One region of the Bradyrhizobium sp. Ken64 genome, then DNA from elsewhere that is predicted to be linked to it. Evidence: riboswitches for the same ligand, from Rfam matches in the RefSeq annotation. Region 1 holds a riboswitch; the other holds the start of a gene.
The links. Region 1 has a riboswitch for cobalamin ahead of AC0L2F_RS20915 (energy-coupling factor ABC transporter permease). Riboswitches for the same ligand answer to the same signal wherever they lie in the genome.

Region 1 (3,386 bases):
CGCCTTCGCCGAAACGCGGCCGGTGCACGGCGAATGCGGAGGCTATATGGTGCTGGGCAGCGCTTTGACCGACGCCGACGGCATCAGCCACGAGATGACGGGCCTGCTCGGCCTTGAGACAAGCTTTGCCAAACGCCGCATGCATCTGGGCTATCGTTTGGCCGAGCTTGCCGCGCCGATGCCGGGCCATCAGGCCGGCGCACGCCTGCGTGGCCACGAATTCCACTATTCGACGATCGTCGCGCAGCCCGACATGGCGCTGGCGGTCGTCCACGACGCGACAGGCGCGGTCATCGCCGAGACCGGCTCGCGGCGGGGACAAGCCACCGGCACGTTCTTCCATCTGATCGCGGAGGACCGGTGAGCGGTTTTGTGTCCTTCGTCTCCGCCGGCCCCGGCGATCCCGAGCTCCTCACGCTCAAGGGTGCCGCGCGGCTGCGCGAGGCCGACGTCGTGCTCTATGACGATCTTGCTTCGGGCGCGATCCTCGATCTGGCCCGGCCCGGCGCCAATCTCGTCGCGGTGGGAAAGCGGGCGGGACGGCCCTCGACCAAGCAGCACCACGTCAATCGATTGCTGGTCGACTACGCCGTAACAGGCGCGCGCGTGGTGCGATTGAAGTCCGGCGATGCCGGCATCTTTGGCCGGCTTGAGGAGGAGGTCGAGACCCTGCGTGAAGCCGGCATCGGCTACGAGATCATTCCAGGCGTCACCACGGCCTGCGTGGCTGCGGCTCAGGCCGGCATTCCACTGACCCGGCGTCACACCTCGCGCCGGGTGCAGTTTATTACCGGAGCGGACGTCACCGGCGAGCTGCCGCCAGACCTCAATTGGGTGGCGCTGGCCGATCCCGAGGCGACGACCGTGGTCTATATGGGCCGGCGCACATTTCCGGCGCTCGTCGCAAAATTGATCGAGCACGGGCTCGCCCCGACCACGCCGGCGTTGTTTGCCGAATCGCTCGGCCGTCCCGATGAGCGACTGGTCCGCACCACCATTTCGGAACTTGCCGAGCAGCTTGCGCGGGGCGGAGCGGCATCCACGGCGGCCGTCATCCTGTTCGGCGCGCTGGCGGGGGATTATCCGTCATGACGCTCTCGGCCGCCCTTCGCCCCTTGACGCCCGGCTGGCGAAAGGGGCACACAAGAGAGGCATGGTGCTCGACGCGGCGCAAAGCGCCGGAGCATAATCGGGAATGGGGGTGGGCGGACCAAGTTGCGGCGTCCAAAACCCCAGCCGCCCCCGCGACTGTAAGCGGTGAGGGACTTCGATCAGCCACTGGGCCGCAAGGCCCGGGAAGGCCGGAGACTCCCAGTGAACCGCGAGCCAGGAGACCGGCCGTGCACGTTTTGAGGCCAAGGCCGTCGGGTGTGACGGCAAGAAGGATCTGAGCCATGCATATCGAACCCGGACTAGTCTCGGACGCCAAGCTTGTGCTGAGTTATGCAACCGGCATCGCCGTCGGCGGCGTTGCCTTGAAGCTCGCGGTCGAGACCGTGCGCGAGCAGGGCATCACGTCGTTCGCAGCGCGGACGCTCGCCACCACGGGCCTCGTGTTCGTCTTCTTCGAGATCCTGCCGCACTTCCCGGTCGGCGTCTCCGAAGTGCACTTCATCCTCGGCTCGACCTTGTTCCTGCTGTTTGGAGCGGCGCCTGCGGCCTTCGGCCTCGCGTTCGGCCTGCTGTTCCAGGGCATCTTCTTCGAGCCGCCCGACTTGCCGCAATATGGCATGAACGTCACCACGCTGCTGGTGCCGCTGTTCGGGATCCAGGCAATCGCCACGCGGATCATTTCGCGCAACACGGCCTATGTCGATCTGAAGTACCGCCAGGCGCTGGCGCTTTCGACGACCTATCAGGCCGGCGTCATCGCCTGGGTGGCGTTCTGGGCGCTCTATGGCGCCGGTTTTGCCGCGACCAACCTTGCCAGCATCGCGACCTTCGCGGCGTCCTATGCGCTCGTCATCGTGATCGAGCCGATCGCCGATCTCGGTGTGTTGGCGCTGGCGAAGTCGCTGCGCGGCGTCACCGCGGCCGGCCTCGTCACGCCGCGTTTGCACAACGCGGCCTAGAGACAAGCGAACGGGCGGCTGTTAATGGCCGCCCCTCGCAGGCACGATGCTCACGCTCTCCCTGATAGGCATCGGTTGCGGCGATCGCGGGCAGCTCACGCGCGCCGCCATCGGTGCCATCAACGCGGCCGATCTCGTCCTGATCCCGCGCAAAGGGACGGCCAAGTCCGACCTCGCCGATCTCAGGCGGACGATCTGCGCGGATGTGCTCGCCAGCGACAAGACACGTATCGCCGAGTTCGATCTGCCCGTGCGCGACGCCGCTGAAGCGGACTATCGCAAGGGCGTGGACGATTGGCACGATGCCGTGGCCGCTGTCTGGTCGCAGACGATCGCAGATCATCTCGAAGGCAAAGGCAAGGTCGCGCTGCTGATCTGGGGCGATCCCTCGCTTTATGATTCTTCGCTGCGCATTGCGCGGCGGCTCAATCCCTCGCCAAAGATCGAGGTTGTGCCCGGCATCACCTCGATCCAGGCGCTGTGTGCGGCGCATGCGCTGCCGCTCAACGATATCGGCGAGCCTTTTCTGGTCACGACCGGACGTCGCTTGCGCGAGGGCGGCTGGCCGCGAGGTGTCGATACCGTGGTGGTGATGCTCGACGGCGGCACGGCGTTCCAGTCGCTTGATCCCGCGGACCTGCACATCTGGTGGGGGGCCTATCTCGGCATGCCCGATCAGATTATCATGTCCGGCGCGCTGGCCGAGATCGGCCCGCGTATCGTCGCCGTGCGGCAAGAGGCGCGCGAGCGGCACGGCTGGATCATGGACAGTTACATCCTCAAGCGCAGGCCGTGAGGCAAGCGAGGCAGCATGCTCCCCGAATGGGTCACCCAACAATGCCCGGATATCTCCGCAGTCCACCGCGAGGCGGCGGTGGCGCGGCAGGCGCAACTGACGAAACCGACCGGCGCGCTCGGCCGGCTCGAGCAGCTCGCGATCGAGCTTGCGGGCCTGCAAGCAACGGAGCAACCGCGCGCGGCGCGGGTGCCGATCATCATCTTCGCCGGCGATCACGGCATCGTCGCGCAGGGCGTTTCGGCCTATCCGCAAGAAGTGACCATCGCGATGCTGGCGAATTTTGCCTCCGGCGGCGCCGCGATTTCGGTGCTCGCGCGTGAGCTGGGCTCCAGCCTGGAGGTCGTCGACACCGGCACGCTGGCGCATGAGGAGATGGCTGGAATCGTGACCGACAAGCCGCGCAGCGGCACGCGCGATTTCAGCGTCGAAGCTGCGCTCACCCCCGCAGAGCTGGCATTTGCGTTCGAAGCCGGACGACGTGCGGTGACGCGCGCGCAGGCCGGGCAGCCCGATCT
Region 2 (3,386 bases), on a different contig from region 1:
GCCCGTTTTGGCAAGCCTCCAGCGAGTCCTCCACGCAGCTAGCGTTGCAGCCATGAGCGAGGCTTGCACAAACCTCCAGTCGGGGTGTGTGACCGGAGGTTTGCCGAGATCCGACGTAGACCTGCGTCCGTTCGCGGGTTTTGTCGCCGCCGGTGGAGGAAGCGTCAGCCTCGCTTGCCCCCGCGCTGACGTGCCAAACAAACCGACGGACGCTTCCAGCTTCAAGTCGCGACTGACTCTCGCAAGAGGGCCCGATGGCTCGTAGCCTGAAATTGAAGCGACCTGTTGCTGTCGCAGACGCAACATGGTCTCAGACCCGGGACAGCCGAATTGGGCAAATTGCCCAACATTGAGCGCGTCTGCGTTTGGCACGGCATTTGAAAGGGATCGCCCATGGCATCGCTCGCCTAAGGAGTCGGAAGGCATGGCTTACAAGATCGTCGCTTCGCAATGCACCGTTTGTGGCGCATGTGAGTTCGAGTGTCCCAACGCGGCGATCAGTCTGAAGCGTGACATTTACGTTATCGATGCCAAAAAATGTACGGAGTGCGAGGGCCATTGCGACACGCCGCAATGCGCGGTGGTCTGTCCGGTCCCTGACACCTGTGTCCCGTCCAAGACAGGATAGGCAGCCCGCGACCAAAAGGCCTCATCGCTCGATTTCGCGAACGAAGTTGTAGATGTGGGACCTTGAGGAGACCACGACCGCATGGAGCGCATCGAGGTCGATTAACATCGTTATGAGCTTAAGACGCTGAGCGACGCCGAGGGACCCCTCAAAGGGCTCTGTCGGAGGACACCGTCGAATTTGTCACGAACAAGGACAAGGCCCTCGATGCTCAGTGGCCGCGTTACGGCCTATCGTCGCTGGCGGCGAGTCGAGGCGAGGCAGGCCCGGCGTCGAGCGGCCGCGGACGCATCGAAGCCGGCGCAAAGGTCGCTCAGCACGTGAACACCTAGTGCACCGAGAAGATCATCTTGGCCAACCTCACGGAGGCGGACGACCTCGTGCCTGGTCGCGGGCCCGCCGAACACCAAGGAGCCGACCTGATCATCCGTTCGGTCCTGGAGCAATCCGGCTTTCGAAATGTCTAGGGAGCCTCGTGGGCTGTGACCAAACGGATGCCGGCCGAGGATGATCGCACCTTCCTGACGCGCAGGTTCGAAAAGCTGCTGACGGAAAAGGTCGCCTCCTCGCGATCACACAGATACCGAAGGCCGCCCGGGTTCGTTCCGGTGGTGGAGCTCAACCGTTACGCGAGCAGGGAGCGAATGCATTTCAAAAGCGGAGCCTCCACAGATGCGGGCGTGTTCACTAGGCCGCGAGCAAGACCGTCTTACCTGCCTAGTGCGCTCGTAATCGCTTGGGCAATGTCGCAGCGAGAATCGGTAGGTTGACGCATCGATCCTCGTGCGCATAATCCAAGCCGTCGCGGTCTCCGGATTTCGTTTGATCCGGAGCTAAGAGGGAAGCCGGTGCAATGCCGGCGCTGCCCCCGCAACTGTAAGCGGCGAGCCGCTGTCCAACGAAGTCACTGAAGCCATGCGGCTTCGGGAAGGCCGGACAGCAGCGACGACCCGTGAGCCAGGAGACCTGCCTCGACAAGATATCGTCCACGGGCGGGGCGTCCCGGTGTGCGCCAAGCAGTTGTCGCTCACGCGATGTTCGCTGTCTGCGTCCGCCATGGCCTTTGCCCCAACATGGGGTCTAAGCTATGTCAATCCTTTCGCTTCCCGTTGCCACACTGGGGACGTCACGCATCGGCCCACGACGCGAACTCAAATTCGCGCTCGAGAGCTACTGGGCGGGAAAGTCCAGTGAAGCCGAGCTCCTCGAGGCGGGGAGTGGACTTCGTGCCGCTAATTGGGCACGGCAGAAATCCCGCGGTGCGACCGTCATTCCTTCGAATGACTTCTCGCTCTACGACCATGTGCTCGATACCAGCCTAATGGTCGGCGCCATTCCCGACGTTTACGGCTGGAGCGAAGGTCCTGTGTCGCTCAAAACCTACTTCACCATGGCGCGTGGCGCTCAGGACGGTGGTCACGCTCAGCATGGGCCCGGCGTAGCCGCACAGGAGATGACGAAGTGGTTCGATACGAACTACCACTACATGGTGCCGGAATTTCACCAGGATCAGATCTTTAAGTTTGCCTCTCGGAAGCCGATCGAGGAATATGAGGAGGCAAGAAGCCTCGGCTATCAGACGCGGCCCGTCCTAGTGGGCCCAGTCACTTTCCTGAAGCTCGGCAAAAGCGTAAATCCCGCATTCAATCCGCTCTCGCTGCTTGATCGGCTCCTCCCCGTCTATGTCGATGTTCTCCGCGAACTAGCCTCGCGCGGCGCTGAATGGGTTCAGCTCGACGAGCCATGCCTAGTGATGGACGTCGACGAAGGATCTCGGGCGGCTGTCCGCCGGGCCTATGCTCATTTCGCTAAGGCCGTGCCGGCCCTTAAAATCATGCTGGCCACATACTTCGGGGCTGTCGGCGACAATCTTGAAACAGTCTTGGCCTTGCCCGTTGCCGGGCTTCACGTCGACCTGGTTCGTGCACCTGACCAGTTCGACGCGATTGTCGCCAGAGCGCGTAGAGATCTCGTGGTCTCGCTCGGTGTCGTTGATGGTCGCAACGTGTGGCGCTCTAATCTGCCGGCGCTACTCGACCAACTTGCTCCTATGGTCAAAAAACTGGGCAGGGACCGTGTTCAGATTGCCCCCTCCTGCTCGCTGCTTCATGTTCCGACCGACATTGAGCTAGAGATCGATCTCGATCCCAATCTGAAGACGTGGTTGGCGTTCTCAGTGCAGAAGATCAAGGAGCTTTCGATATTGGGCAAAGCGCTGGCTGGCTATGCTGCCGATGTGGCCGATGAACTCACGCTCTCAGAGGATGCATCCGTCACCCGCGAAACATCGCCGAAGATCCACAGTGCGAACGTCGCCGGACGAATGGCCGCGATCGACGATAGCATGCGTCGCCGTCGCAGTGCGTTCACCCAGCGCGCCGACGTCCAGCGCGTCGCCTTCGCATTGCCAATGTTTCCAACCACAACCATCGGATCCTTCCCGCAAACGGCGGACGTCCGCAATGCGCGTGCAGCTCATGCGCGGGGAGCGCTGAATGACACGCAGTACGAGCAGCTTCTGAAAGCGGAGACAGCCCATACCGTGCATTGGCAGGAAGATATCGGCCTGGACGTGCTCGTGCACGGCGAGTTCGAGCGCAACGACATGGTTCAATACTTTGGCGAGCAGCTGTTGGGTTTCGCATTCACCAAGCACGGCTGGGTTCAGTCTTATGGCTCGCGGTGCGTTCGTCCTCCTATCCTGTTTGGAGATGTCTCCCGCCCGAAGCCCATGACCGTTAAATGGTGGCGACATGCG

Region 2: another riboswitch for cobalamin. It lies ahead of metE (5-methyltetrahydropteroyltriglutamate--homocysteine S-methyltransferase); the one in region 1 lies ahead of AC0L2F_RS20915 (energy-coupling factor ABC transporter permease).

Annotation. Positions count from the first base shown of each region.
Region 1 is NZ_JBVVPA010000012.1:170,432-173,817, forward strand. It holds gene AC0L2F_RS20905 (cobyrinate a,c-diamide synthase) at 1-364, shown strand, start outside; gene cobA (uroporphyrinogen-III C-methyltransferase) at 361-1,092, shown strand; cobalamin riboswitch at 1,138-1,357, shown strand; gene AC0L2F_RS20915 (energy-coupling factor ABC transporter permease) at 1,395-2,072, shown strand; gene cobF (precorrin-6A synthase (deacetylating)) at 2,119-2,868, shown strand; gene cobT (nicotinate-nucleotide--dimethylbenzimidazole phosphoribosyltransferase) at 2,884-3,386, shown strand, end outside.
Region 2 is NZ_JBVVPA010000021.1:50,617-54,002, forward strand. It holds gene AC0L2F_RS28445 (4Fe-4S binding protein) at 425-628, shown strand; cobalamin riboswitch at 1,417-1,616, shown strand; gene metE (5-methyltetrahydropteroyltriglutamate--homocysteine S-methyltransferase) at 1,716-3,386, shown strand, end outside.